Regions from separate parts of the Pseudomonas sp. NPDC089392 genome, predicted to be linked through region 2. Evidence: predicted binding sites of a transcription regulator. Region 2 holds the regulator's gene; each other region holds the start of a gene.
The links. Region 2 encodes FliA, which starts transcription of late flagellar genes. Its sites were predicted from a motif close to CTAAAGTTTNNNNNNNNNNNGCCGNTAA; they were not measured.
Positions count from the first base shown of each region.

Region 1: a site for FliA is predicted at 5,434-5,461, ahead of ACIP1G_RS28275 (flagellin). Genes of this name have one in related genera too.
Region 3: a site for FliA is predicted at 3,601-3,628, ahead of flgM (flagellar biosynthesis anti-sigma factor FlgM). Genes of this name have one in related genera too.
Region 4: a site for FliA is predicted at 4,674-4,701, ahead of ACIP1G_RS14530 (methyl-accepting chemotaxis protein). Genes of this name have one in related genera too.

Region 1 covers NZ_JBIVIF010000052.1:29,151-36,753, forward strand. Annotated here, with positions in the region: gene flgJ (flagellar assembly peptidoglycan hydrolase FlgJ) at 1-202, shown strand, start outside; gene flgK (flagellar hook-associated protein FlgK) at 215-2,257, shown strand; gene ACIP1G_RS28265 (flagellar hook-associated protein 3) at 2,271-3,833, shown strand; gene ACIP1G_RS28270 (ketoacyl-ACP synthase III) at 4,211-5,140, shown strand; gene ACIP1G_RS28275 (flagellin) at 5,541-6,983, shown strand; gene ACIP1G_RS28280 (flagellar protein FlaG) at 7,060-7,410, shown strand; gene fliD (flagellar filament capping protein FliD) at 7,493-7,603, shown strand, end outside.
Region 2 covers NZ_JBIVIF010000058.1:5,403-13,005, reverse strand. Annotated here, with positions in the region: gene ACIP1G_RS29250 (chemotaxis protein CheA) at 1-545, opposite strand, end outside; gene ACIP1G_RS29245 (protein phosphatase CheZ) at 558-1,346, opposite strand; gene ACIP1G_RS29240 (chemotaxis response regulator CheY) at 1,367-1,741, opposite strand; gene fliA (RNA polymerase sigma factor FliA) at 1,850-2,590, opposite strand; gene fleN (flagellar synthesis regulator FleN) at 2,587-3,420, opposite strand; gene flhF (flagellar biosynthesis protein FlhF) at 3,514-4,821, opposite strand; gene flhA (flagellar biosynthesis protein FlhA) at 4,833-6,962, opposite strand; gene flhB (flagellar biosynthesis protein FlhB) at 7,278-7,603, opposite strand, start outside.
Region 3 covers NZ_JBIVIF010000052.1:8,466-16,068, forward strand. Annotated here, with positions in the region: gene ACIP1G_RS28160 (glutamine synthetase family protein) at 1-268, shown strand, start outside; gene ACIP1G_RS28165 (MFS transporter) at 397-1,737, shown strand; gene ACIP1G_RS28170 (flagellar brake protein) at 1,910-2,653, opposite strand; gene ACIP1G_RS28175 (flagella synthesis protein FlgN) at 2,733-3,200, opposite strand; gene flgM (flagellar biosynthesis anti-sigma factor FlgM) at 3,250-3,564, opposite strand; gene flgA (flagellar basal body P-ring formation chaperone FlgA) at 3,727-4,479, opposite strand; gene ACIP1G_RS28190 (chemotaxis protein CheV) at 4,557-5,486, shown strand; gene cheR (protein-glutamate O-methyltransferase CheR) at 5,539-6,366, shown strand; gene ACIP1G_RS28200 (methyltransferase domain-containing protein) at 6,428-7,603, opposite strand, start outside.
Region 4 covers NZ_JBIVIF010000014.1:72,600-80,202, forward strand. Annotated here, with positions in the region: gene ACIP1G_RS14500 (metallophosphoesterase) at 1-544, shown strand, start outside; gene ACIP1G_RS14505 (low specificity L-threonine aldolase) at 694-1,734, shown strand; gene ACIP1G_RS14510 (methyl-accepting chemotaxis protein) at 1,841-2,578, opposite strand; partial or broken gene ACIP1G_RS14515 (cache domain-containing protein) at 2,705-3,778, opposite strand; gene ACIP1G_RS14520 (cell division protein ZapA) at 3,959-4,261, opposite strand; gene ACIP1G_RS14525 (hypothetical protein) at 4,258-4,488, opposite strand; gene ACIP1G_RS14530 (methyl-accepting chemotaxis protein) at 4,767-6,392, shown strand; gene gbcB (glycine-betaine demethylase subunit GbcB) at 6,538-7,603, opposite strand, start outside.

The DNA.
Region 1 (7,603 bases), on a different contig from region 2:
TGACCTGGTGAGCCTGCTGCAGAACAACTCCCGCTATCAAGAAGCACTGAATTCGGCCGATAACCCTGAGCAGTTTGCAAGAGAGCTGCAAAAGGCAGGTTATGCGACCGACCCGGGCTATGCACGAAAGATCATCAGCATCGCCCAGCAAATGCAAGCAACCCCGCAATACGCCATGGCTGGCAGAACCACGAATCTATAAAAGGACTAAATCATGTCGAGCCTGATTTCGATTGGCCTGAGTGGCCTGAATGCCAGCCAGGCGGCATTGTCGGTAACCAGTAACAACATCGCCAACGCCGCGACCAGTGGCTATTCGCGCCAGCAGACGCTGCAGGCAGCGGGCCCGTCGCATAACATTGGTGCTGGCTTCATCGGTACCGGCACCACACTGGCAGACGTGCGGCGCATCTACAGCTCCTACCTGGACAACCAGCTGCAGACGGCCACCTCGCTGCAGGCTGACTCGCTGACGTACCAGGACCAGATCACCAGCGTCGACAAGCTGCTGGCCGACCGCGACACCGGCATCAGCTCGGTCCTTACCGCCTTTTTCTCGGCCCTGCAGACTGCCGCGGCCAAGCCGGGTGACGTTGCCTCGCGCCAGCTGCTGCTGACCCAGGCGCAAACCCTGAGCAACCGATTCAACGCGGTGAGCACCCAGCTGAGCCAGCAGAACGCCACGATCAACTCGCAACTCGATACCATGGCCGGGCAGGTGAACAAGCTCACCGCCAACATTGCCGAGTACAACAAGCAGATCACTGCGGCCAGCGCCTCTGGCAATACCCCCAACAGCCTGCTGGATGCGCGCAGCGAAGCCGTGCGCCAGCTCAATGAGCTGGTCGGGGTGACGGTGCAGGAGCGTGACGGCAACTACGACGTGTACCTGGGCAGTGGCCAGTCGCTGGTCACCGGTACCAAGGCCAATACCCTGTCGGTGGAGCCGGGTGTGGCCGACAAGAGCCAGGTCAGCCTGCGCATCAACTATGACTCGTTCAGCTCGGACGTGACCTCGGTGGTTTCCGGGGGCGCGATTGGCGGCCTGCTGCGCTATCGCCAGGACGTGCTGACGCCGTCGATGAACGAGCTGGGGCGTGTCGCCCTGGTGGTCGCCGACAGTATCAACAGCCAGCTGGGGCAGGGCCTGGATGCCAATGGCCAGTTCGGCAGCTCGCTGTTCTCCAGCATCAACAGCGCCACCGCCATTGCCCAACGCAGCCTGGCCTCGTCGAACAACAGCGCAGGCTCCGGCAACCTGGATGTGACCATTGCCGACAGCGGCGCGCTGACCACCTACGACTATGAGGTGAAGTTCACCAGCGCCAACCAGTACAGTGTGCGCCGCTCCGACGGCACCGACATGGGCAGCTTCGACCTGAATGCCGACCCGGCGCCGGTCATCGATGGCTTCAGCCTGGCGTTGAAAGGCGGCGGCCTGGCGGCTGGCGACAGCTTCAAGGTCATCCCCACCCGTTCGGCCGCCGGTAGCATTACCACCATCCTGACCGATGCCAACAAGCTGGCGTTTGCCGGGCCGGTCAGCGCCGCCGCCGGCAGCGGCAACAGCGGTACCGGCACCATTACCCAGCCGACCCTGAGCGAATCGCTGGACATTTACGGCGGTGCCGACACTGCATTGATCCAGCAGTCGATTCGCGACTCGATGCCGGTGCGCGTGGTGTTCGACGCGGCCAGTGGCGGCTCCCAGGGTTACAAACTGTTCGATGCCAAGGGCACCCAGATCGGCACCGGCAGCGTGGTCCCTGGTACCGACAACAAACTGTCGGTGGCCGTGCCGATGCTCGATGCTGCCGGCGACCCGATTCTCGACGGCAGCGGCAACCCGCGTACCTTCAGTGTCGAGACCACCATCGGCGGCAGCCCGGCAGCCAATGACAGTTTCACCCTGTCGTTCAACGCCGACGGCAAGGCTGACAACCGCAACGCCACGGCGCTGCTCGACCTGCAGACCAAGTCGACGGTGAACACCGGTTCCGGCGGCGGTACCAGCTTCACTTCCGCCTACGCCTCGCTGGTCGAGCGTGTGGGTGCCAAGGCCAACCAGGCGTCCATCGACAGCACCGCGACCACGGCCGTGCTCAAGTCCGCCAGCGAAAGCCGCAGCGCGGTGTCCGGGGTCAACCTGGATGACGAAGCGGCCAGCCTGGTCAAGTTCCAGCATTACTACACGGCGTCATCGCAGATCATCAAGGCGGCGCAAGAAACCTTCAGCACCCTGATCAACGCTTTGTAAGGAGTAGACTCTCGTGCGTATTTCCACTGCTCAGTTCTATGAGGCCAGCGCCAGCAGCTACTCCAAGAACTTCTCCGACATGAACAAGACCAACGACCAGGTGACGTCGGGTATTCGTATCCAGACTGCCGCCGATGACCCGGTCGGTGCTGCGCGCCTGCTGCTGCTGCAACAGCAGCAGTCGTTGCTGGACCAGTACAGCGGCAACATCAACACGGTGAGCAACTCGCTGCTGCAGGAAGAGAGCGTGCTCACCACCATCAACGATGCCATGCAGCGCGCCAGCGAGCTGGCGATTCGTGCCGGCGGTGCCGGCGTGACCGACTCTGATCGCGTGGCCATCAGCACCGAGCTGAAAGAGATCGAAGCAAACATCTTTGGTTTGCTCAACTCGCGCGATGCCAACGGCGACTACATGTTCGGCGGCTCCAAGAGCACCACGCCACCGTATGTGCGCAACTCCGATGGCACCTATAGCTACCACGGTGACCAGACCCAGCTGAGCCTGCAGGTGTCCGATACCCTGAACCTGGCCACCAACGACACCGGTTTCAGCATCTTCGACTCGGCCAGCAACAAGAGCCGCACCCAGTCGACCCTGCTGGTGCCGGCGACCGACGATAGCGTGGTCGGCGTGTCGTCAGGCCTGCTGACTTCGAGCACCACCTACAACAACAGCTTCACCGCAGGCCAGCCCTACAAGCTGACCTTCACCAGCGCGACCCAGTACACCATCACCGACGCCAGCGGCAAGGACATCACCTCCGAAACCGCCACCAACGGTACCTTCGACAGCAAGACCGAAGGCGCCAACAAGATTGCCCTGCGTGGCGTGGAATTCGAAATCACCGTTACCCTGGAAGAGGGCGCCGATGCCGACGCGGCCATTGCGGGGCGCGAGTTCTCCCTGGAAGCACGGCCGGACTCGTTCAACACCACCCGTAACGGCAGCAACACCTCCAGTGCCCAGGTTACCGGCAGCAGCGTGACCGATGAAGCCGCCTACCGCAGCACCTTCCCGAGCAATGGTGCGGTGATCAAGTTCACCGGCCCGGGTACTTACGAGTTCTATGCCCAACCGATGACGGCCGACAGCAAGCCGGTCGCCAAAGGCACTTTCAGTGCGCCGTCGTTGACCGTGGCAGGGGTGACCTACCAGGTGTCCGGTTCGCCCGAGGCGGGTGACCAGTTCGCGGTCACGGCCAATACCCACCAGAACCAGAACGTGCTGGAAACCATCAGCCAGCTGCGTGCGGCCCTGGACACCCCGGTGACCGGCGCTGGCTCGGCCAATGCGCTGAAGGATGCGGCGGCCTCGGCAATCGCCAACCTGGCCAGTGCCCGTGAGCAGGTGGACATCACCCGTGGTTCGATCGGTGCGCGTGGCAACTCGCTGGAGATCCAGCGCCAGGAGAACACCAGCCTGGGCCTGGCCAACAAGACCACCCAGAACGCCATCGGCAACACCGACATGTCGCAAGCGGCCATCACCCTGACCCTGCAACAGGCCATGCTCGAGGCCTCGCAGCTGGCCTTCTCGCGTATTTCGCAATTGAGCCTGTTCAACAAGCTCTAAGCTGACTTTTCGATCACTGGGGCCGCTTTGCGCCCCTTCGCGGGCTTGCCCGCTCCCACAGGTTTTGCGTGTGCTTGAAGCCTGCGCATTTCCTGTGGGAGCGGGCAAGCCCGCGAAGGGGCGCAAAGCGGCCCCAGCTTTTTCATGCCTGCGAAAACCCCGGTCCCCACACCCTCGGCACGGCTTTCGTAGCATTTCAATGTGACCAATGAGTCAAAACGTTCATCTTCCCTGTATTCTATGCAGCAGCTGTTGCAGCATTTTGTTACCGGTGCGCAGGCGAGCACTGCCTTCAGCCCCCAGCGGTGACGCTCCGGTATTTGGCGCCCTCAATTCATCGAGTGGTGGTCTTTGGCTGTTTTCATTGGGAAGCCAGAATGATTGGCATCAAAAGCATTGCGAGTTACGTGCCCACCGCTGGCCTGGACAACTACGTCCAGGGTGCGAAGTTCGGCAAGGACGAAGAGTTCATGTTCGGCAAGATCGGCGCGTCGTTCCTGCCGCGCAAGGCTGCTGAACAGGAAACCTCCGACCTGTGCGTAGAAGCCGCCCAGGCGCTGTTCGCCAGCAACCCCGACCTCGACCCGCAAGCGATCGATGCGCTGATCGTGGTCACCCAGAACGGCGACGAAGAAGGCCTGCCGCACACCGCCGCCATCGTCCAGAGCAAACTCGGCCTGTCCACCCGCGTGGCAGCGTTCGACGTGTCGCTGGGCTGTTCTGGCTACGTGTACGGGCTGTATGCCATCAAAGGCTTCATGGAAGCGGCAGGGCTGAAAAACGGCCTGCTGATCACCGCCGACCCGTATTCGAAGATCGTCGACCCGGAAGACCGCAACACCACCATGCTGTTCGGCGATGCCGCCACGGCTACCTGGATGGGTGAAAACGCGGTGTGGAACCTGGGCCAGGCGCGTTTCGGCACTGACGGTTCTGGTGCCGAGCACCTGAAGGTTACCGATGGCAAGTTCTTCATGAACGGCCGCCAGGTGTTCAACTTTGCCCTGGTCAAGGTGCCGGCGCACCTGCACGAGCTGCTGGATGCCAGCGGCCTGAAGTCTGCGGATATCGACGCCTTCTGCATCCACCAGGGCAGTGCGGCGATTGTCGACGCCGTGGCCCGGCGCTTCGAGGAGCAGCACCCGGAGAAGTTCGTCAAGGACATGCTGGAAACCGGCAATACCGTGTCCTCCAGCGTACCGCTGCTGCTGCAGAAGCACATGCTTGACGGCAGCTGGAAGCGCGTGGCGATCAGCGGCTTCGGCGTGGGCCTGTCGTGGGGCTCGGCCATTCTCTATCGCGATTGATCCATAGCAGCTCCAAAAAGCGCCCGGCGGCCACCGCCCGGCGCTTTTTTAATGCCTGAAGATTATCACTGGCCTGTAACGGCCAGTGTAGGAGCGGGTTCACCCGCGAAGAGGGCAACGCGGTATATGGCACCGGCTCTGCCGGTGTTCGCGGGTGAACCCGCTCCCACAGGGGAAAGCGGCTTGCAGAAATTTCGACGTGTTCCGAACGAATTTTGACGCCAATAAACCGCCCTTAACCCCTTGATTTTTCAGGGCTGGCCCCCTGCCAGCATTTTTTTTCAAAAAAACCCCTCAAGCAACCCGCGCACCCGACGATAACTATTACGAAGGTTCTCTAGGCCAATCCGGCGGTTGCCAAGGCCGGAAGCCGCAGTACCCATTCAACGAGGATTTCGTCATGGCTTTAACTGTAAACACCAACATTGCGTCGATCACTACCCAGAGCAACCTGACCAAGGCCAGCAACGCTCAGACCACTTCGATGCAGCGCCTGTCCTCGGGTCTGCGCATCAACAGCGCTAAAGACGACGCTGCCGGCCTGCAGATCGCCAACCGTCTGACCAGCCAGATCAATGGCCTGGGCCAGGCAGTCAAGAACGCCAACGACGGTATCTCGATCGCCCAGACCGCCGAAGGCGCGATGCAGGCTTCGACCGACATCCTGCAGAAAATGCGTACCCTGGCCCTGTCCTCGGCTACTGGCTCCCTGAGCGCCGACGACCGTAAGTCGAACAACGACGAATACCAGGCTCTGACCGCTGAGCTGAACCGTATTTCGGACACCACCACCTTCGGCGGCCAGAAGCTGCTGGACGGTTCGTACGGCACCAAGGCCATCCAGGTCGGCGCCAACGCCAACGAAACCATCAACCTGACCCTGGACAACGTTTCGGCCAAGAGCATTGGGTCCCAGCAAGTGAAAAGCGTTGGCATCCTGCCGGATGCCGATGGTATTGCTGGTGGCGATGTCACCATCACTGGTAACGGCCAGAGCACTGACTTGACTCTCGCTGCAGGCGCTTCCGCCAAGGAAATCGCCAAGGCCCTGAATGGTGCAGTGGGTGGCTTGACCGCAACTGCAAGCACTGAAGTCGAATTCAGCATCGACAAAGCCGCTATCGCTGCTGCCTCCCCAGCATCCGCCAACTTCAAGCTGGAAGTGGGTGGCCAGACTGTCGACTTCGTTGGTGTCACTGACACTGCCGGCTTGGCTGACCAGCTGAAGTCCAACGCCGCTAAACTGGGTATCAGTGTCAACTACGATGAGACCAAGGGCACTCTGTCGGTCAAGTCCGATACCGGTGAAAACCTTGAGTTTACTGGCGCCGACGCTGGTGCTGTTGCAGGTATCCAGGTTGCTGCCAAAGATGGTTCCGGCAAGCTCGGCACTGCTGCCCCGCTGGATGCAGCCACGCTAATCGTCACTGGTGCAGTGAACCTGGATTCTGCCAAAGGCTACTCGCTGACCGGCCCTGGTGTTGAAGACCTGTTTGTCACCGGCGCACAAGCGATTACTTCGACCAAGACTTCTATCGCCGAAACCAATGTCACCGATGCAACTACTGCCCAGAACGCGCTGGCGGTAATTGACAAAGCCATTGGTTCGATCGACAGCGTCCGTTCGGGCCTGGGTGCTACCCAGAACCGTCTGCAAACTACCGTGGACAACCTGCAGAACATCCAGAAGAACTCCACCGCTGCCCGTTCCACCGTGCAGGACGTGGACTTCGCTTCGGAAACTGCCGAGCTGACCAAGCAGCAGACCCTGCAGCAGGCTTCGACTGCGATCCTGTCGCAGGCCAACCAGCTGCCATCCTCGGTCCTGAAGCTGCTTCAGTAATTCAGGCGCCTGAGTAAAGGGTGAAAGGGCGCGTATACGTGCCCTTTTGCCGTTTTGGACGTGAGGAGTTCGAAACATGGACATGAGTGTCAAGCTGAGCCAGGTGTACCCTTCGGTGTTACCCCAGGTGCCAGTAGCTGATCGGGATCCTACAGCCCCTGCCAAAGTGCAAGCAGTCGCAGCTCCCGAGAAACAGCCGCACTCGCGTGAAGACCTGGAAAAGGCAGTTGGCGAGATTCGTGATTTCGTCCAGTCGAGCCAGCGCCAGCTGGACTTTTCCATTGATGATTCTACGGGCCGGGTGGTGGTCAAGGTGATTGCCACCCAGTCCGGTGAGGTGATTCGACAGCTTCCGTCGGAACTTGCGCTGAAGCTGGCGCAAAGCCTCAGTGAAGCCAGCAGCTTGCTGTTCGATGATCAGGCGTAGGCTGGCATGATTTTTGTTGTTGTCGACATTTGATGGATATTTCCGCCAAGGATCCGGCAGCTACTGAACAAGGAGAGCAATGATGGCAGGTACAACAGTCAGCGGTATTGGCTCGGGCATCGATACCCAGGCGATCGTAGAATCCCTGGTGGCCGCGCAAAAGGCGCCGAAGCAGGCGCAGATCAATACCCAA
Region 2 (7,603 bases):
GCCGCGGCTTGTGCCTTGACCGCATCCAGCGAATCGAGCAACTGCTCGAATTCGCTGTCAGTAATGTCCTGATGCTGTTCTTCGGCCGGGGCCTGGGCCGCAACCGGCACCTCGGCAACCGGCTCCGCTGCTGCAGCAACTTCGGCCTCAGCACCGCCAGGTTCGGCCAGGCGCGACAAAGCCGCCAGCAATTCTGGGGTGGCCGGGGTCACTTCACCACGCTCGCGCACCTGGCCAAACATGTTGTTGACCGTGTCCAGTGCTTCGAGCACCACATCCATCAATTCCGCGTCGACCCGGCGCTCACCTTTGCGCAGGACGTCGAATACGTTTTCGGCGATATGGCAGCACTCCACCAGCTCGTTCAGCTGAAGGAAGCCGGCGCCCCCTTTTACAGTGTGGAAACCGCGAAAGATCGCATTGAGCAGGTCAGCATCATCGGGCCGGCTTTCCAGCTCGACCAGTTGCTCGGACAGTTGCTCAAGAATTTCGCCGGCTTCTACCAGGAAATCCTGAAGGATTTCTTCATCGGCGCCGAAGCTCATCAAACGTGCTCCTTAAAAACCCAGGCTGGACAGCAGATCATCGACATCGTCCTGACCGGACACAACGTCTTCACGCTTATCGGCATGAATCTGCGGACCTTCACCCCGAGTCGGATGTTTTTCTCGATCTTTTTCTGCGCGCAGTTGATCGTGGTCATGTTGTATGCCGGCGAAACGGTCGACCTGGCTGGCCATCAGCACCAGCTTGAGCAGGTTGCTTTCCACTTCGGTCACCAACGCGGTGACGCGCTTGATCACCTGGCCAGTCAGGTCCTGATAGTCCTGGGCCAGCAGAATGTCGTTAAGGTGGCCGGCAACCTTGCGATTACCTGCGGCGCTGTGCGTCAGGAAACTGTCGACGCGCTTGACCAGGTCACGAAACTCCGGCGCCGCCACTTCGCGGCGCATGAAGCGCTGCCAGTCGGTGCTCAGGGCCTTGGCTTCGCTGGCCAGGTCATTGAGCACCGGGGTGCTTTCTTCGACCAGGTCCATGGTGCGGTTGGCCGCGCCCTCGGTCAGCTTGACCACATACGACAGGCGTTCGGTGGCGTCGGTAATCTGCGACACCTCCTCGGCCTGCGGCATGGTCGGGTCGATCTGGAAGCTGACAATGGCACTGTGCAGCTCGCGGGTGAGCTTGCCGACTTCCTGGTACAGGCCGCGGTCACGGGTCTGGTTCAGCTCGTGAATCAGCTGCACCGCCTCGCCGAAACGGCCCCGCTCCAGGCTCTCGACCAACTCCTGGGCATGCTTCTTCAGGGTCGATTCGAACTCGCCCAAAGACGTTTGTGATGAATCCATGGCGCGCCCCCTGACGTGACTCAGCCGTTGACGCGTTCGAAGATCTTCTCGATCTTTTCTTTGAGCACCTGGGCGGTGAACGGCTTGACCACGTAACCATTGACGCCGGCCTGGGCCGCCTCAATGATCTGGTCGCGTTTGGCTTCGGCAGTCACCATCAGTACCGGCATGGTTTTCAGTTTTTCGCTGGCACGCACCTTACGCAGCAGGTCGATGCCGGACATGCCCGGCATGTTCCAGTCGGTCACCAGGAAGTCGTAGTGGCCGTTCTCCAGCATCGGCAGCGCCGTGGTGCCGTCGTCGGCTTCGTCCGTGTTAGTGAAGCCCAGGTCACGCAACAGGTTCTTGATGATCCGCCGCATCGTCGAAAAGTCGTCAACGATGAGGATTTTCATGTTCTTGTCCAATTAGACCTCCAAGCAGTCTCAAACGCGCTCGCCCTGGCGAGCACGCACTCATTCAATTCGGTACAACGTGAAACGGCTATGTGCTACGGGCCGGGCTCAGCGTGCCCGCCATTCCCCCAGGCGGCTGCGCAGGCGCGCGGCACACTGGCTGTGCAACTGGCTGACCCGCGACTCGCTGACCCCAAGCACCTCACCGATTTCCTTGAGGTTCAGCTCTTCGTCGTAGTACAGCGCCAGCACCAGGCGTTCACGCTCCGGCAGGTTGGCAATGGCCTCGGTCAGGGCAACCTGGAAGCGCTCGTCTTCCAGGCCACGTGCAGGCTCGACCTGGCCACTGGCGCCATCCTCATGCAGCCCTTCATGTTCGCCGTCCTGCAACAGGTCGTCGAAACTGAACAGGCGGCTGCCCAAGGTATCGTTCAAGATCCCGTAGTAATCATCGAGACTCAATTGGAGTTCGGCAGCAACTTCATGATCTTTAGCGTCACGGCCGGTTCTGGCTTCAACTGCACGCATGGCGTCACTGACCATGCGGGTGTTGCGGTGCACCGAACGCGGCGCCCAGTCGCCCTTGCGCACTTCATCGAGCATGGCCCCGCGAATGCGGATGCCGGCGTAGGTTTCAAAGCTGGCGCCCTTGCTGGCGTCGTATTTGTTGGCCACTTCAAGCAGCCCGATCATGCCCGCCTGGATCAGGTCTTCGACCTGAACGTTGGCCGGCAGCCGTGCCAGCAGGTGGTAGGCAATGCGCTTGACCAGCGGCGCATAGCGCTCAATCAGCTCGTACTGGGCGTCTTTCGCCGCCCGGCTGTACATCTTGAAGCCGCTGGCATTCATAGCACGGGACCCGCGCTGGTGGGTTGCACCAGGCGCTCGACAAAGAACTCCAGGTGGCCGCGCGGGTTGGCCGGCAGCGGCCAGCTGTCGACCTTCTGGGCAATCGCCTTGAAGGCCAGCGCGCACTTGGAACGCGGGAAGGCTTCGTACACAGCCCGCTGTTTCTGCACCGCCTTGCGCACGCACTCGTCGTACGGCACGGCGCCCACGTACTGCAGGGCAACGTCAAGGAAGCGGTCGGTGACCTTGGTCAGCTTGGCGAACAGGTTGCGCCCTTCCTGCGGGCTCTGCGCCATGTTGGCCAGCACGCGGAAGCGGTTCATGCCGTAGTCGCGGTTGAGCAGCTTGATCAGGGCGTAGGCATCGGTGATCGAGGTGGGTTCGTCGCACACCACCAGCAGCACTTCCTGGGCGGCGCGAACGAAGCTGACTACCGAGTCACCGATACCCGCAGCGGTGTCGATCACCAGTACGTCGAGGTTGTCGCCAATGTCGCTGAACGCCTGGATCAGCCCGGCATGCTGCGCCGGGGCCAGGTGCACCATGCTCTGGGTGCCCGAGGCTGCCGGCACGATGCGCACGCCGCCGGGCCCCTGCAGCATCACGTCACGCAGCTCGCAGCGCCCTTCGATGACATCGGCCAGGGTTCGTTTGGGGGTGAGGCCCAGCAACACGTCGACATTGGCCAGGCCCAGGTCGGCGTCAAGCAGCATGACCCTGCGGCCAAGCTCGGCCAGCGCCAGGGACAGGTTCACTGAAACGTTAGTCTTGCCGACGCCACCTTTGCCACCGGTTACGGCGATCACCTGTACGGGATGCATGCTACCCATGTCTGTTCTTTACCTTGTCTCGCTGGGACTCAGGCCACACGTAGGGCAATTCTGCGTACCCCTTGGCATAGCTACCTTGCATACGCTTCATCATCAACCCGCTCGCCGTGGGTTGTGATAGAGATCAGCGAACATGTCGGCCATGGCCTCTTCGCTGGGCTCGTCCTGCTGCTGCACATTCACCGCGCGCGTCACCAGCTGGTGCCCCCGTGGCAAGTGCAGGTCGTCAGGAATGCGCGGCCCATCGGTCAGGTAGGCCACTGGCAGTTCATGACTGATGGCAAGGCTCAGCACATCGCCAAGGCTTGCCGTTTCATCGAGTTTGGTCAGGATGCACCCGGCCAGGCCACAGCGCTTGTAGCTGTGATAGGCGGCGGTCAGCACCTGCTTCTGGCTGGTGGTGGCCAACACCAGGTAGTTCTTCGCGGCAATGCCACGCCCGGCCAGGGTTTCCAGCTGCATGCGCAGGGCCGGGTCGCTGGCCTGCAGGCCGGCGGTATCGATCAGCACCACGCGCTTGCGCAGCAGTGGCTCCAGCGCCGCCGCCAACGACTGGCCTGGGTCGACGTAGGTTACTGGTACATTGAGGATGCGCCCCAGCGTCTTGAGCTGCTCCTGGGCGCCAATACGGAAGCTGTCCATGCTCACCAGCGCCAGGTTCTGCGCGCCGTACTTGAGCACATAGCGGGCGGCCAGCTTGGCCAGCGTCGTGGTCTTGCCCATGCCGGCAGGGCCGACCATGGCGATCACCCCGCCCTCTTCGATCGGCTCGACCTCAGGGATTTCGATCATCCGCGCCAGGTGCGCCAGCAACATGCGCCAGGCTTGGCGTGGTTCTTCGATCTCACAGGTCAGGTCCAGCAGCTCGCGGGCAATCGGCCCGGACAGGCCGATGCGCTGCAGGCGGCGCCAGAGGTTGGCCTGCTGCGGCTTGCTGCCCTGCAGCTGGGTCCAGGCCAGCGAGCCAAGCTGCACTTCCAGCAGCTCGCGCAGGCCCGACAGCTCGGAACGCATGGCGTCGAACAGGCGCGGGTCGACCGGCGCCGGCGCAACTGCGGCAGTGGCCTCGGGGGCATCGACGTGCGGTTCGATCAGCGGCTCGGCGGCGGTCAGCGACTGCCCGGCAAACAATTGGCGGTTGTTGTCGCTGCTGTCCTGGCGGTGGTCCAGTTCGGCCTGGGCGGTGGCGATGCGCGTGTGGGTCTTGCGCAGCTCTTCTTCCAGCTCGGCGTTGGGCACACGCGGGGCCAGGGCGGACAGCTTGTAGTCCAGCGCAGCCGTCAGTTCGACACCACCGGCAATGCGGCGGTTGCCAATGATCGCGGCATCGGCGCCCAGCTCATCACGGACCAGTTTCATGGCCTGACGCATATCGGCGGCGAAAAATCGCTTAACTTGCATTATCCACTACCTCAGCCGTTAGGGCCCACGGTGGCAACGATGGTGACTTGCTTGTTGTCAGGTATTTCCTGATACGCCAGAACATGCAAATTCGGTACAGCCAGGCGACCGAAACGCGACAGCATGGCGCGGATCGGGCCGGCCGTCAGGAGGATGGCCGGCTGGCCCTGCATCTCCTGGCGCTGGGCCGCCTCGATCAGCGAACGCTGCAGCTTCTCGGCCATGCTCGGCTCCAGAAGAACACCGTCTTCCTGACCTTGCCCGGCCCTTTGCAGACTATTCAGCAAAATCTGTTCCAACCTTGGCTCCAGGGTAATCACTGGCAGCTCCGACTCAACGCCGACAATGCTTTGCACGATGGCGCGACACAATCCGACGCGCACCGTGGCCACCAGCGCGGCGGTATCTTGACTCTTGCCGGCGCTGTTCGCGATAGCTTCGGCGATGCTGCGAATATCACGTACTGGCACTTGTTCCGACAACAGCGCTTGCAGCACCTTCAGCAGGCCCGACAAGGAAATGACACCCGGCACCAGCTCTTCTGCAAGTTTAGGCGATGCCTTGGCCAACACCTGCAACAGTTGCTGGACCTCTTCGTGGCCGATCAGCTCGTGGCAGTGCTTCTGCAGGATCTGGTTGAGGTGGGTGGCCACCACGGTGCTGGCATCTACGACGGTATAGCCCAGCGACTGCGCCTGGGAGCGCTGGCCGACATCGATCCACACCGCCTCCAGGCCAAACGCCGGGTCACGCGCGGCAATGCCGTTGAGGGTGCCGAACACCTGCCCCGGGTTGATCGCCAGCTCCCGGTCCGGGTAAATCTCCGCCTCGGCCAAAATCACCCCCATCAGGGTCAGGCGATAAGCGCTGGGCTGCAGGTCGAGGTTGTCGCGAATGTGCACGGTGGGCATGAGGAAGCCCAGGTCCTGGGACAGCTTCTTGCGCACGCCCTTGATCCGCGCCAGCAACTGGCCGCCCTGGTTGCGGTCGACCAGCGGGATCAGCCGGTAGCCGACCTCCAGGCCAATCATGTCGATGGGGGTCACGTCGTCCCAGCCCAGCTCCTTGGTCTCCTGCGCGCGCTGTGGCGAAGGCAGCAGGTCTTGCTGGCGCTGCGCCTCCTGCAGTGCCTGGGCCTTGGCCTTCTGCTGTTTTTTCCACACCAGGTAAGCCCCGCCGCCGGCCAGCAGACCCAAGCCGATGAAGGCGACGTGCGGCATGCCCGGGACCAGGCCCATGACAATCATCAACGCCGCCGACACGGCCAGCGCCTTGGGCGAATCGAACATCTGCCGGTTGATCAGCTTGCCCATGTCCTCGGAGCCCGAGGCGCGGGTGACCATGATCGCGGCGGCGGTGGACAGCAGCAGTGATGGCAATTGCGCCACCAAACCGTCACCGATGGTCAGCAAAGCGTACACCTTGCCGGCATCGCCGAAGCTCATGCCGTGCTGCAGCATGCCGATCAGCATGCCGCCGATCAGGTTGATGAACAGGATCAGCAAGCCGGCAATGGCGTCACCGCGGACGAACTTGCTGGCACCGTCCATCGAGCCGTAGAACTCGGCCTCCTGGGCCACCTCGGCACGGCGGTGCTTGGCCTGGGCCTGATCGATCAGGCCGGCGTTGAGGTCGGCGTCGATGGCCATCTGCTTGCCGGGCATGGCATCCAGGGTGAAACGCGCGCTCACTTCCGAGATACGCCCGGCACCCTTGGTCACCACCACGAAGTTGATGATCATCAGTATGGCGAACACCACCCCGCCGACCACGTAGTTACCGCCGATCACCACTTCGCCGAAGGCCTGGATCACTTTACCGGCGGCGCCATGGCCTTCCTGGCCATGCAGCATCACAACCCGGGTAGACGCCACGTTGAGGGCCAGGCGCAACAGTGTAGCCACCAGCAAGATGGTGGGGAACGCGGCGAAGTCGAGCGGGCGCAGTGCGTACACGCACACCAGCAGGACCACGATCGACAAGGCGATGTTGAAGGTGAAGAACACGTCGAGCAGGAACGGCGGTATGGGCAACATCATCATTGCCAACATCACCAGCAGCAACAGCGGCACACCCAGGTTGCCCCGGCCGAGCCCGGCCAGGTTGTTACGGGCGTTGCTGATTAACTGAGTGCGATCCACCGCGAGTCCTCTTGATGCAAAACTTTGACGCCCACGGGGCGCCTGGCGCTGGCTTTGCAAGAAGCTTTCCAACTTTGCCTGGCGGGGGATTTATGTTGCCTGTACCGGCCCTTTCGCGGGTGAACCCGCTCCCACAGGTACGGCACCGCCCTTGAAAGCGGTGAGACTCCTGTGGGAGCGGGTTTACCCGCGAAGAGGCCAGCAGCCCCGGCACAAGGCCAACTGATGCTGCGCTGGCCGAGCAGAAACTCAGCTGGCCTGTACCGGCCCTTTCGCGGGCTCGCCCGCGAAAGGGCCAGAAGCCCTGGCACAAGGTCAACTGTCGCGGCGTAGGTCCGGCGGAATCGGCAGGTCTTCTTTCAACGGCTCCGGCCGTTTGCCCTTACCCGCGCGGTACTGGCGGATCTGGAACACATAGGCCAGCACCTGCGCCACCGCCAGGTACAGGCCGGCGGGGATTTCCTGCTCGATTTCGGTGGAGTAGTAGATCGCCCGCGCCAGCGCTGGCGACTCGAGGACCTGGATCTTGTGCTCCGCGCCAATTTCACGAATTTTCAAAGCCATGAAATCCGTACCCTTGGCCAGCAACAGCGGCGCCGCCCCGCCCTTCTCCGGGTCGTACTGCAAGGCCACCGCATAGT
Region 3 (7,603 bases), on a different contig from region 2:
CGCCAGCCTGGCCGCCGGGCTGCACGGCATTGAGCAGCGCCTGCAGCCGTCGCCGGCGATCCAGGGCGAGTTCGAAGTGCCGGAGCACCTGAGCCTGCCGTGCACCCTGCATGCCGCCCTCGAGCGCCTCAAGCGCAGCGCACTGGCGCGTGAACTGTTCAGCAGCGAGTTCATCGAAGGCTACATCGCCAGCAAGACCCTGGAGCTGACCGATTTCTTTGACGAGATCACCCCGTGGGAGCGCCGGGTGCTGGCGGCACAAGCCTGATCGCGACACGACCTGCACCGGACGCGTCCCCGCAGCGCCAAATCGCTGAAGGGGGCCTGCGCCGGGTGGTTTTTGCCCTTATGCTGCTTAGCACCCCGCCACCTGACCAAGGGAGCTTCACGGGACCTATGCGAAATATATGGAAGCCGTTTCAGTCGTTGTATTTCGCCGCGCTGATGATGTTGATCGGCTCGGGCCTGCTCAGTACCTACCTGGCCCTGCGCCTGGCGGCCGACCATGTCGACAGCCTGTGGGTGGGTGCGTTGATGGCGGCCAACTACTTTGGCCTGGCGGTCGGCGGCAAAGTCGGCCACCGGCTGATTGGCCGGGTCGGGCACATACGCGCCTATGCCACCTGCGCCGGCATTGTCTGTGCGGCGGTGCTCGGCCATGGCATGACCAACTGGTTGCCGGTGTGGATCGGGCTGCGGATGATCGTCGGCCTGGGCATGATGTGCCAGTACATGGTCATCGAGAGCTGGCTCAACGAGCAGGCCGATGTGAAGCACCGCGGCGCGGTGTTCAGCGGTTACATGATTGCCTCGTACCTGGGGCTGGTGCTTGGCCAGCTGATCCTGGTCGTGCACCCCGCGCTTGGCCCGGAGCTGCTGATGCTGGTGGCGATGTGCTTTGCCCTGTGCCTGGTGCCGGTGGCGATGACCCGGCGCATTCACCCGGCGCCGCTGCGCCCGGCGCCGATGGAGCCGAAGTTCTTCATCAAGCGCGTACCGCAGTCGCTCAGCACGGTACTGGGTTCCGGGCTGATCGTCGGCTCGTTCTACGGCCTGGCACCGTTGTATGCCTCCAGCCAGGGCATGACCACCGAGCAGATTGGTTTGTTCATGGGTAGCTGTATTTTTGCCGGCCTGCTGGTGCAGTGGCCGCTGGGCTGGTTGTCTGACCGTTACGACCGGGCGGTATTGATTCGCAGCGTGGCGGTGGGCCTGGCGTTGGCGGCAGCACCGCTGGCGATAATGCCCAATGTGCCGCTGGAGTTGCTGTTCGGTATTGGCTTCCTGATTTCGCTGTTGCAGTTCTGCCTGTACCCGCTGGCGGTGGCGTTTTCCAATGACCATGTGGAAAGCGAGCGGCGGGTGTCGCTGACGGCGATGCTGCTGGTGACCTATGGCGTGGGCGCGTGCATCGGGCCGCTGGCGGCGGGTGTGCTGATGAAGGTGCTGGGCGCGCAGATGCTGTATGCCTTCTTCGTGTTCTTTGCGCTGGTGCTGGTGTGGCGCATCCGGCCGAAGGCGGTTACCGGCCTGCACCAGGTGCAGGACGCGCCATTGGGTCACGTGGCGATGCCGGCGGCCGGTTCGCCGTTGTCGGCGGCGCTCGACCCGCGGGTGGATGAGCAGACCGTACAGGAAGTGATGCAGGCGCCGGTGGCGGCGGAGGATACCGAGGCGGAAGAGAAGGGGGCTGAACAGCAGGCGCCCAAGCCGGAAGAGACCAGTAAGTCGGTGTAAGCCTGTACCGGCCTATTCGCGGGTAAACCCGCTCCTACAGGGTACGGCGCCGATTTCAAGATCTGTGCAACACCATGTAGGAGCGGGTTTACCCGCGAATAGGCCGGTACAGGAGAAACACAAACAAAAACGCCACCCGAGCAGGTGGCGTTTCTGTTTTACAGGACGACGATCAATAGTCGTCTTTGTCGAACCGCCGCGCCTCACGCTGCAGCTGGTACACAAAGCTCTCGATCTTGCGCTGTGCCTGCCCGGTAAGGTTATGGAAGCGCACACCGGCAAAGGTCGTGTTGATGCGCTCTTCATAGTGCAGGTGACGCAGTTCGACCATGGTATCCACCAGGCCCAGCGGGTTGCCTGCCTTGAAGCGCTCGTAAACCTGGCCCAGCTGCAGGCGATCCTCGACATTGCCGTCAAAGCGCAGTTTGCAGCCGGTGGCGGAGATGTCCAGCAGCTTGCCACGCAGGGCGCCATTGCCCTTGAGGTGGGTGCCATCGAGGATGACGTCGACCAGTTGCGACAACTTCAGCGCGGCGCGGAAGGCGTTGCGGCGCTGGTGGTAGGTCATCTCCAGCGGCATGGCGCCACGGTAGCAGCGGTGGCCGTCGACTTCGCTGATCTTCAGCTCGTGGTCGCATTCCCAGGCGATGCGCACGCCATCGTGGAAGCCTTCTACGCGAAAGTGTTCGCCGTTCTCGATGAACTTCTCACCGTCGCGGGGGATCATCTCGTCCAGTGCCAGGGTGTTGCTGTCACGGTCCACATGCACCACGTAGCTCTGGAAGCGCTGGCTACGGTCATGGAAGGTGATGATCAGGGGGTCGTGGCTTTCCTGCAGTTGCCGCAAGTTGGCCGCAATCTCCAAAGGGGTGCTCAGCACCTTTGGTGGTTGCGGTGCATCGGATTCATTGAACACGGCTTATCGTTCTCCAGGCAAAAGCGACACACGCAATTAACGGCATTTTGCCAGTATGTTCCGTGCCTTGACAGAAAAATCAGACTTGGCTGAGAGCCCTTGGCTTGGCCAGCAGCGAGGTGCCGCCGCGGCTGTCGTACAGTGACGGCGCATCGCCGCCCTGCAGGATGCGAATCTGGTTGTTGGTGACGTGCTGTTGCACCTGGATGATCCGCCCGTTGGTCTGGTTGACCTGCTGGCAGTCGTCCATCAGCTGCGACAGCATGTCGAGCCGCTGCAGCAGCGCTTCGCCATGCGACGATTGCGCGGCCAATGCCTGCACCCCGTTGCGGTCGGCACTCAGGCCCAGGCTGGCGAGCAACTGGCTGCGGCGCTGGCCATGCTGCTCGATCAGGATGATCAGCGACTGCTTGCGCGCCAGGATCTGTTCCAGCAGCGGCATGTCGCGGCCATGCAGGGCGATCGCTTCCTGGTGCAGAAGGTCGCGCAGTTCCTGCATCGGGGCAATGTCATCTTCGATCAGTTGCAGCAAGGTGGTGTCGTGCATGGCTAACTCTTGGCTTTTCTAGCGTCCGTGAAGTCAGCGCGCCGTACGGTCAGCGCTGGCCTTCGAAATCGAGCAGTTTGCTGGCGACCCGGCCGGCATCGACCTGGTAGCTGCCATCGGCGATCGCCTGTTTCAACTGGGCCACACGGGCGCTGTTGACAACTGGCTCGTCGCGCAGCTTGTCGCTGATCTTTTGCAACTGCTGGGCCTCCTGGCTGAGGTGTACCGCTTCTCCGCTGGCGCTGGTGCCTTTTGCCGCTTCCTGGCTGGCTGCCGGCTGTTCGGCGCTGCCGGGCGCGGTGTTGCCGCGCACGCCGCCCGTGACGGACGGAGAGTTATTCAAACGACTGAAGTCGATGACCATGATCAGAAACCTCTGGGTATTTGGACGCTTGCCTTGTTTTCGGCCAACCCGATAGAAACTTTAGGCACAAATGCATAGCCGCCTGTCAGCAAGCTCACGTACCCGGTTCTGACACAGTTTAGGAAAAGCGGTTCCTCACTGCCAGCGCAATGTGGTAACTGGCTACATGCTCACCTCGACCTGGCCGGGGCCGGTCACCCTGGCCTTGACCACCCGTTTGGAATTGAGGTTGCGTACCCTTATCTGCTCGCTCAGGCCGCCCTTGCTCAGGGCCTCGCCAGGCATGCGCACACTCAGGCTGCCGCTGCGGGCGATGATCACCACGTGGTCGCCCTTGCGCACCACCTCGGCCTGCTCCAGGTGCTGCGGGGTAAGCACCTGGTCGATCACCGTGGGGCGCAGCATCTTCATGCCCACCGCCTGGTCCAGTTCGCTGAGGAAGCCCTGGCCCAATGTGCCGACATCCCGCTCGCGCAGCGCCACGTCGCCTTCGCCCACTTCGTTGCCGCGCTTGAGCGGGCGGGTCACCACCACCACGTTGCGGAACAGCCGCACGGTGGCTGGCACAAATACCGTCCACGGCGCGCTGCCGTCGCAGCGTACCCGCACGGTCACGCGGCCCAGCGGCTGGGACGGGCTCTCCAGCGTGGCGTCCAGCTGCTGGCTGCACAACGGCATGCGCAGGCGCGGGTCCAGCGGGTTGACCTGGATCTCGTAACGGCCAGCGGTCTGGGTGGTGGCCAGGTAATCTTCGACGGTGAATTCAAGAAACCCTTGGGTGACACCGATAAGCTGTTCAGGCAAGGTGAACGCGTCCGCTACCGTGCGAACGCCGGGCACCAGCAAGCACAACGTGGCCAGCGAGCCCGTCAGCAGGTGCGTCAATCGTCGGGAAAATGTCGTTTTCGTGTACATGGCGCTCAAAAAAGCAAAGCCCGTGCCGACTCGCTAGTTGAGTTGCAACGAAAAGCTGAAATGTAAAGGAGTCTGGCATGGCGGGTGTTATGGATTCGGTCAACCAGCGCACGCAGCTGGTGGGGCAGAATCGCCTGGAACTGCTGCTGTTCCGCCTTAACGGCGAGCAGCTTTACGGCATCAACGTATTCAAGGTCAGGGAAGTGCTGCAATGCCCTGCGCTGACCCTGCTGCCCAAGGCGCACCCGGTGGTGCGTGGCGTTGCCAATATTCGCGGGGCTACCATCCCTATCCTCGACCTGTCGATGGCCACCGGGATGCGACCCCTGCAGGAAGAAACGCGCAACAGCTTTGTGATCATCACCGAGTACAACACCAAGACCCAGGGCTTCCTGGTGCACTCGGTAGAGCGCATCGTCAACATGAACTGGGAAGAGATCCATCCGCCACCCAAGGGCACTGGGCGTGATCACTACCTGACCGCGGTCACCCGGGTGGACAAGCGCATGGTCGAGATCATCGACGTGGAAAAGGTGCTGGCCGAAGTGTCGCCGTCGTCCGAGTCGGTCTCGGCCGGGGTGATCGATGCCGAGGTGCAGGACAAGGCCGTGCTGATGCGGGTGCTGACCGTCGACGATTCGTCGGTGGCGCGCAAGCAGGTCAGCCGTTGCCTGCAGACCGTGGGGGTGGAGGTAGTGGCGCTCAACGACGGCCGCCAAGCCCTGAACTACCTGCGCCAGCTGGTGGACGAGGGCAAAAAGCCGGAAGAAGAGTTCCTGATGATGATCTCGGACATTGAAATGCCGGAAATGGACGGCTATACGCTAACGGCAGAGATCCGCAGCGACCCGCGCATGCAAAAATTGCACATCTGCCTGCATACTTCGCTTTCCGGGGTGTTCAACCAGGCGATGGTCAAGAAGGTCGGCGCCGATGACTTCCTGGCCAAGTTCAAGCCGGACGACCTGGCCCAACGGGTAGTCGACCGGATCAAGGCAGCGCATTGAAGCGGCCGGGGGCAGCCCCCCCGGCACCAGTGATTGAAAAGAGGCGGCAGTAGTGTCTACGGGTAATTTGGATTTCGAACAGTTCCGGGTATTCCTGGAAAAAGCCTGTGGCATCTTGCTGGGCGAGAATAAGCAGTACCTGGTTTCCAGCCGTCTCAACAAGCTGATGGAACAACAGGGCATCAAGAGCCTGGGCGAGCTGGTGCAGCGCATCCAGGCCCAACCGCGCGGCGGCTTGCGCGAGCAGGTGGTCGATGCCATGACCACCAACGAGACCCTGTGGTTTCGCGATACCTACCCGTTCGAAGTGCTGAAAAACAAGGTGATTCCCGAGTTCATCCGCAACAACCCCGGCCAGCGCCTGCGCATGTGGTCGGCGGCCTGTTCGTCGGGGCAGGAGCCGTACTCCATCTCGATGGCCATCGACGAGTTCGAGCGCAGCAACCTCGGCCAGTTGAAGATGGGCGCGCAGATTGTTGCTACCGACCTGTCCGGCACCATGCTGAACAACTGCAAGACCGGTGAGTACGACAGCCTGGCGATTGCCCGCGGGTTGTCGCAGGAGCGCCTGCAGCGCTACTTCGACCCCAAGGGGCCGGGGCGCTGGGCGGTCAAGCCGGCGGTTCGCAGCCGCGTCGAGTTCCGTTCGTTCAACCTGCTCGACAGCTATGCCAGCCTGGGCAAGTTCGACATCGTGTTCTGCCGCAACGTGCTCATCTACTTCTCGGCGCAGGTGAAGAAGGACATTTTGTTGCGCATTCACAGCACCTTGAAGCCAGGTGGCTACCTGTTCCTTGGTGCCTCGGAGGCGCTGAATGGCTTGCCGGACCATTACCAGATGGTGCAGTGCAGCCCGGGGATCATCTACCAGGCCAAGTAACGCTGCGGGGTTGGCAAGGCTCGTGCACGCCAGTGGCTGCCGAGCCTTGCCACACACCGTTCTAGCGGCGTATTGCGTACAGCTCCATCTGGGCCTTGTAGCGGTTGGGTACGGCGAAATCGGCGACACTGAAACCGTTGTCGTTAAGCAGGGCAAGCAACCGTGCGCGGCTGAAATTATGATGATGCTCGATTTCCATCCAATACGGGTTGGCATTCTCCGCATCCATGATTTTCCAGCTCGACGAAGTCAGGTCCGGCAGGCTGATAACCAGTACGCCACCGGGGCGAAGTAGTTGTGCAGCTTTTTGCAGGGCCTTGATGGGATAGGGTATGTGCTCAAGCAGGTCCATCATCGACAGGGCGTCGAGTGAGACCTCGAGTTGCAATGTCATGAAGTCGTGCTGGATTGCATTGAAGCCCAACTGCTGCAGGCGGCTGACAGTTTCGGCGCGTGCATCCAGCCCAGTGGTCGAGAAACCGAAGTCACCGGCGGTCATTACCAGCGAGCCGTCCCCACAGCCCACATCAAGCCATGAAGGCTGGCAGGCGCGATTGAAGGTGGCTTGATAGCCACCCAGCAATCCCATGACTTTATCCACCACTGGCGCCCAGAGTGCGCGCTTGTTGTCATGGTTGTCGGCGTGCCGGGCAAGCTGGCCCGGGTTGGCGTTGCGAAACACCTCGGCCAGGCCTGCTTCGGTCCAGTAGTGGCGACTATGCACATGTGCGCACCCCGGGCACTGCATCCACTCAATGGCTTGAGGCAGCGGTTCGTGCCAGAGAGGATGGCCCGAGCAGTTGGCGAAGCCCAGCGTCGTGCTTGCCCCATTGCACAGCGGGCAGGCTGTATAAGCCAGTTGCAGAGGCTGCGGGCGGGTGTGCGGCCGCACTTGCCAATTCTCTTGCGGCATCAGCGGGCCGCAGTCCGGCACATCGATGTGCTCGCCCTTTACCCCATTACGATGCTGCTGCGTCATCAATTCGATGGCTGTTTCAAAATTGCGGGTGAAGCGCAGGGTATCGAACAGCGGTGTCGTCAAGCGATTGGCGGCAACCTTGTCGCGTAGCGCCCTTCGGTAGTCGCCGTCGCTGCCGATCCGTTGGCAGATGCGCACCATGTCATCCTGGTTGGCGCCCACCAACTCTGGCAATTCAATGGCATTGAGCAGGCTCTCGCTGACCCGTGAGCAGAAGTGGCTGCCGCGCGCAGTAATGACTGGAACGCCGGCCCAAAG
Region 4 (7,603 bases), on a different contig from region 2:
TAAAATCCCTTCATTCCAGAGTGGTGCATTGATGGGTAAAACCTATATAAGACTCCTTTACAACCACAACGAGCGGGCAGTACAAGTCAACTGGTACCACGGCCCGACCGAAAGGGGAGAATACAAATACAATGCTGACACGTACATCCCCATAGCCCCACCGATCGGAGCCCCAAAGGCCATCCTTACTTATTATAAAGGCAAGAATTTCATGGGCGCCTCATGCACAGTCGAGCTTTTACCCGGTGCGGTTAAAAAAATAAACAGCGCCTGCCCGGGATACGGTTCGCAAGCGGGAACATCCTTTAAAATCAGGGGATTCGGAGACGGCAAAAAACTGCACCAGTTCTGCCTCGCCATCCCCTACTTCGGTGGAAACCGTTGCTACATAGGAACGTATAAAGGTGATTTCGAAGTTCCTGATCTGACCCCGCTGGCCAAACTTCCTATTGGCCTTTTAGAAACACGGCTGGGGAACGACAACGGCTATGAAAATTTCACCTATCAAGATTACGACTCGCGTGCAGAAGCTCAAGCAGATTAGACGCTGACGCTGTAAACGCAGGCAGCACCTTGGCAGACGGAATGCGCCAGGGCGCTGCCTTGCTCCGAAACTCAGTAGACACACTTGTATAGTCATTCTCCAATTCGATGGTTTACAGTGCTCTCCTGCGTCGTTCACAGGACAGTGCCATGACAGACAAGAGCCAACAATTCGCCAGCGACAACTATTCCGGCATCTGCCCCGAAGCCTGGGCGGCGATGGAAAAGGCCAACCACGGCCACGACCGCGCCTACGGCGACGACCAGTGGACCGAACGGGCTTCGGAGTATTTCCGTAACCTGTTCGAAACCGACTGCGAGGTGTTCTTCGCCTTCAACGGCACCGCCGCCAACTCCCTGGCCCTGGCCTCGCTGTGCCAGAGCTACCACAGCGTGATCTGCTCCGAAACCGCCCACGTCGAAACCGACGAATGCGGCGCGCCGGAGTTTTTCTCCAACGGTTCCAAGCTGCTGACCGCGCCCAGCGTCAACGGCAAGCTGACACCCGAATCCATCCGCGAAGTGGCGCTCAAGCGCCAGGACATTCACTACCCCAAACCACGCGTGGTCACCCTTACCCAGGCCACTGAAGTGGGCACTGTGTACCGGCCTGACGAGCTGAAGGCGATCAGCGCCACCTGCAAGGAGCTGGGCCTGAACCTGCACATGGACGGCGCACGCTTCACCAATGCCTGCGCGTTCCTCGGTTGCAGCCCAGCCGAGCTGACCTGGAAGGCTGGCGTTGATGTGCTGTGCTTTGGCGGCACCAAGAACGGCATGGCGGTGGGTGAGGCGATCCTGTTCTTCAACCGCCAGCTGGCCGAGGACTTCGACTACCGCTGCAAGCAGGCTGGGCAACTGGCTTCGAAAATGCGCTTCCTGTCGGCGCCATGGGTAGGCCTGCTGGAAGATGGCGCCTGGTTGCGCCATGGCAAGCATGCCAACCATTGCGCGCAGTTGCTGGCCGCGCTGGTGAGTGACTTGCCGGGGGTTGAGCTGATGTTCCCGGTGGAGGCCAACGGGGTATTCCTGCAGATGCCGGAGCAGGCCATTGAAGCGCTGCGTGGCAAGGGCTGGCGGTTCTATACCTTTATTGGCAGTGGTGGGGCGCGGTTCATGTGCTCGTGGGATACCGAGGAAGAGCGGGTGCGTGAGCTGGCGGCGGATATCCGCAGCATCATCACCGCCTGACCGGGCCTCTTCGCGGGTAAACCCGCTCCCACAGGGATGGCACAAGCCTCAAGGCTGGTGATTCACCTGTGGGAGCGGGTTTACCCGCGAAGAACCCAACACCGATCTAAAGCCTGAACCCACCCATCTGCCGCGCCAGATCATCGGCCAGCCCACGCAACGCCTGGCACTCTTGCCGACACCCTTGCACCTCGGCCGCCGTCTCCCGCGCCAAATCGGAAATCCCCTGTACCGTACGGTTGATCTCATCGGTCACCGCCGACTGCTCTTCGGTCGCCGTCGCCACCTGATGGTTCATGTCGCTGATGTGCTCGACCTGATCGGTAATCGCGCCCAAAGACGCCCCAGTACGCTGGCTCGACTCCACGCCACTGCCGGTCGCCTGCTGCCCCGCCTGCATCGAACTCACGGCTGAACCCGCGCCCTGTTTCAGCCGCTGGATCATCTGTTGCACTTCATCGGTGGACAGCTGCGTGCGCCGGGCCAGCGTGCGCACCTCATCGGCCACCACGGCAAACCCGCGCCCCATCTCCCCTGCCCGCGCGGCCTCGATGGCAGCGTTCAGCGCCAGCAGGTTGGTCTGCTCGGAAATACTACGGATTACCGCCAATACTTCATCGATCGAGGCGACTTCATCAGCCAACTGGCTGACCGCATCGGCCGCCTTGCCGATATCGCCCGACATACCCTCGATACCCCGAATCGATCGTTGCACCACCTCGCGCGCCTGCAACGCTTCATCCCGTGCCGACTGCGAGGCCTGGGCCGCATCGCCGGCATTGCGGGCAATGTCCTGCACGGTCAGGCCCATCTCGTGCACGGCGGTGGCGACCATTTCGGTCATTTCCTGCTGGCGCCCGGAGCGCTCGGCGGTGTTGTCCACCACTTGGGTCACCTGCTCCACGGCCAGGTGCAGCCGTTCGGAGGTATTCAACACCTCGCCGATCAGGCTGCGCTGGCTGTCGAGGAAGCGGTTGAAGCCCCGGGCCAGGTCACCCAGCTCATCCTGGCGTGAATCGTCCAGGCGGTGGCTGAGGTCACCCCCGCCGCTGCCAATCTGTACCAGCGCAGCAGTGACACGGCGGATCGGCCGCACCAGGCCACGCGCCAGCAGCACCACCAACAGCAGTGACACCAGGGCCACGGCGCCGCCAATCAGGCTGGTCAGCCCAACTGTCTGGTGCATTTGCGCGTAAATTTCTTCTTCCGGCACCTCGGCCACCAGGGTCCAGTTGAGGTCGCGCAGGGGCAGGCCGAGTGCCAGGTAGCGTTCGCCGTCGCGGTCGAAACGACCATTGCGCAAGCTCTCTTCTCCGGTCATTACGGCCTTGGCAGCGTCAGCACCGAGCTGCTCGGTGAGTTGGCGCTTGCCGCTGAAGGCGCTGTCCGGATGCACCTGGATCAGGCCATCGTTGCGCACCAGGAATACCTTGCCATGCTCGCCGAAGCTGAAGTCGTGGATCAGCTTCGACAGTTCGGTCATCAACAGGCCCATGCCGGCCACGCCGACCAGCTTGCCGTTCTTCTCCACGCGGTAGTCGATGAACAGCGCCAGCTGGCCAGTGGCTCCGTCGATGTCGATATTGATCAGGCGCTCGGCGCCGCTGTCGACGTAGCCATAGAACCAACTGTCCTTGGGGTTGCTGCGGCTGAGGGTGCGGTCCAGGCCGTTCTCGTTGTAGTAGTGGCCGGTTTCGGTCGAGGCGAACAGGGTAGTGAAGGCCTGGTTGCGCTGTTTGGCAGCGGTCAGGTATTCGAGAAATTGCGGGGCTTGGGCGGGGTCTTCGCCGGCAGCAAGCCAGTCGCGCAGCAGGGTATTGCCGGCAATGTCCGCCGCTGCCACCAAGGGCTGGCCAAGCATGCGCTCAATGTCGTTGCGAATGGCTTCGATGCTGGCTGGCAGGGCAGTGTCGACCAGGTAACGTTCGGTGAGGCGGTTGAGCGCCACGGTGAAGATGATGACCACCACCAGGATACTCGCCAGCAGGGCGGCGCCCATACTGGTGATCAACTGCCACTGGATGCTCTTGCGCCAGATACCCATGCCCTACTCCCCGCAACATTATTGTTTTGCGGAAAGTGTATACACTTGCGTATCCAGTTAATCCAGTGATCTGAAGCAATCAGATGCACCCTGTGGGAGCGGGTTCACCCACGAATGCTTTACTGGGTTCACCATCGCATTCGCGGGTGAACCCGCTCCCACAGAGGCCGGTGCTGGACCTTATTGCTCGGCAATGGTCCGAACGATTGCATCCACCGTGGCGTCAATCTGCGCCTGGGTGCGCGCCAAGGTCTGCTGGTGTTCTTTCTGCAGTTCAACCTGCTTGGAGCAGAGGTTGAGGGCAGCCAGTACCAGCAATTTGTCACCGATCAGGGTCGGGTACTGACGCTTGGTCTCGTTCAAGGCGGTGTTGAGCATCCGCACCGCCTGGGCCAGGGTTTCTTCCTGGCCTTCGGGCGCCTTGATCGAATAGTCGATGCCGAGAATCGACACGACATTGATCGGCTGCTCTTGCAGTCTCATGCGCCGACAACGCCCGCGCTGGCGCGCTCAACCAGCGCCTGAATACGTGCGGCGGTAGCGCCGTTCTTCTCTTCCTGCTCCATCAGCGACAGCTGCAGGGTTTCGTTCTCTTCCTTGGCCTGGGCCAGTTCCTGGCCGAGGGCGGTGTTCTGCTCGGTGAGTTGAGCGTTTTTCTGCATCAGGTCGCTGACCAGTTGCTCGATTTGATTCAGGGAGGCTTCCAGCATGGGTCTATCTCAGGTTGTTGCGAGAGGGGGCACACGATAAAGAAAAGTGCGGCCTATCGCCATTAAATATCGGATTCAGAAGGTGTCTAACCCGCAGATTGACAGAGTAACCACCCCCTTGTTCCGACCTGGGTCAACCGCTGGTCAGGAAAAGGTTAGCTACCTCACAATTTTTACGGGTCGTGCTCAAGACTGGGCAGTCACGACCGATAGCCCGGCAAGTCCCATTTCGGCGCATTTGGCGCACGCTTTTTCCCCTTGCCTGGATCCCTTCCTCCATGTCTCTACGCAACATGAATATCGCCCCGCGCGCGCTGCTCGGCTTCGCGCTGATCGGCCTGCTTATGCTCGGCCTTGGCATTTTCTCGCTGATACAAATGGGCAACATCCGCCAGGCCGGCGTGGCCATCGAGCAGGTCAGCGTGCCGAGTATCAAGATTCTTGACGAGCTCACCGCGCTGAACCTTCGCATGCGCACCCTCTCCTACCGCCTGCTGCTCAACCGCGAGCCGGAAACCCAGCGCGATACCCTGAACCTGCTGGACCAGCGCAACACCCAGATCGACCGCGCGCGCCAGGCCTACCTGCCGATGATCGGCGCCGCCGACGAACAGGCCGCGTTCGACCAGTACGGCCTGCTGCTCAACCAGTACCGCCAGCTGGAGTCGCGCATGCGCAGCCTGAGCCAGGCTGACCGTACCGACGAATTGCGCGACCTGCTCAACCGTGACCTGCTGGCCAACTCCGAGCAGATCAACAAGGTCATGGACACCTTGGTACGCATCAACACCGACCAGACCCGCGCCACCAACGAAAAAGCCGCCAGCCAATACGCCGCTGCCTTCGCCCTGGTAATCGGCCTGCTGGTCGCCGCCACGCTGCTGACCTTCGTCTGCGCGTTCCTGCTGACCCGCAGCATCGTCAAACCGATCGAAGAAGCACTCAAAAGCGCCGAGCAGGTCGCCGACGGTGACCTGACCCACGTCATCCGCGCCGAAGGCACCGACGAAGCTGCCCGCCTGTTGCGTGCCATGGCCCGTATGCAAGACAAACTGCGCGACACCCTGCAGTTGATCGCCGGCTCCGCCACCCAGCTGGCCTCGGCCGCGGAGGAGTTGAATGCCGTTACCGACGAAAGCGCCCGCGGCCTGCAACAACAGAACAACGAGATTGAACAAGCCGCCACTGCTGTGACGGAAATGACCAGTGCCGTGGAAGAAGTGGCGCGCAATGCAGTTAGCACCTCCGAGGCTTCCAGTGAAGCCAGCCGGTCCACTGGCGACGGTCGTGATTTGGTAATGGAAACCGTAGGGGCCATCGAGCGCATGAGCGGCGATGTGCAGGCTACGGCCAAATTGATTACCCACCTGGCCGAGCAGTCGCGTGATATCGGCAAGGTGCTCGATGTGATCCGCGGCCTGGCCGACCAGACCAACCTGCTGGCACTGAACGCCGCCATCGAAGCGGCGCGTGCCGGTGAGGCGGGCCGTGGTTTTGCCGTGGTGGCCGATGAGGTGCGCGCACTGGCTCACCGCACCCAGCAGTCGACCAGCGAAATCGAGCGGATGATCGGCAGCATTCAGGGCGGTACCGAGGAAGCCGTGGAGTCGATGCGCACCAGCACCGAGCGTGCAGAGTCGACGTTGAATATCGCCCGCGGTGCCGGCATGGCGCTGGATACCATTGCCGGGGCGGTGGCGCAGATCAACGAGCGCAACCTGGTGATTGCCAGCGCGGCGGAAGAGCAGGCGCAGGTGGCGCGCGAGGTGGATCGCAACCTGGTGAATATCAATGATTTGTCGGTGCAGAGTGCTACCGGGGCGCATCAGACCAGTGCGGCGAGTGCCGAGTTGTCGCGGTTGGCGGTTGATTTGAACGGGTTGGTGGCGCGCTTCCGTACCTGATTTGAGAAAGCCGGGGCCGCTTTGCGGCCCATCGCGACTCAAGGCCGCTCCTACAGGGATATGCGTTTACCAGTGGGTACGCGTTCCCCTGTAGGAGCGGCCTTGTGTCGCGATGGGCTGCGCAGCAGCCCCCTGCATTTTCGGATCAGTAATCGATCCGCACATCCCCTTTCGGCACACTGCAGCACGACAGGATGTAGCCCTCGGCTTCGTCCTCTTCGGTAATGCCGCCGTTGTGCTCCATCTCCACTTCACCGCCCAGCTTCAGCACCTTGCACGTCCCGCAAATGCCCATGCCGCAGGCTTTCGGGATCATCAGGCCTACCTTGGCCGCCGCCGCATGCACAGTTTCGCCCGGGGCAATGCGGATGCTCTTCTCGCTGCCAATGAACTCCACCAGGTTGAGGTCGGAAACATCCAGCTCCGGTGCATCGGCGGCCTGTTCGGCGTGCTCCACCGCATCGGCCTTGGCCTCTGGCGGCGTCGCGCCGAACGATTCCTCGTGGTAGTTCTTCATGTCGAAACCGACCGCCTCAAGCATGCGCTTGACCGCAGTCATGTACGGCGTCGGGCCGCAGCAGAACACCGTGCGCTCCATGTAGTCTGGCGCAATCAGCTCCATCAGCCGCTGGTTCAGGTAACCACGGTAACCCGCCCACGGTTCGCCCAGGCCATGCTTTTCGCAAATGATGTGCAGGCTGAAGTTGGGGATGCGCGAGGCCATCTGTTCCAGCTCGCGGTGGTAGATGATGTCCTTCGGCGAACGGGCGCTGTGCACGAACACCATGTCGACATTGGCGTTGGTGTCGTAGAACCAGCGCGCCATCGACATGACCGGGGTAATGCCGACGCCACCCGACAGGTACAGCGTCTTGCCCGCCGGGAAGTCGATGGCGTTGAACAGGCCCACCGGGCCGTGCACTGGCAGCTCGGCGCCTTCGTGCATAGTGTCGTGCAGGAAGTTCGACACCAGGCCACCTGGCACTCGCTTGACGGTGATCGAGAAGCTGTAGGGCACCGACGGCGAACTGGAGATGGTGTAGGAGCGCATCACCGGCTTGCCTTCGATCTCCAGCTCCAGGGTAACGAACTGCCCCGGTTTGAAGAAGAACATGATCGGCTGGTCGGCCATGAAGCAGAAGGTGCGCACGTCCCAGGTCTCCTGGATGACCTTGACGCAGCGCACGATGTGGCGGCCGTTGGCCCAGGTC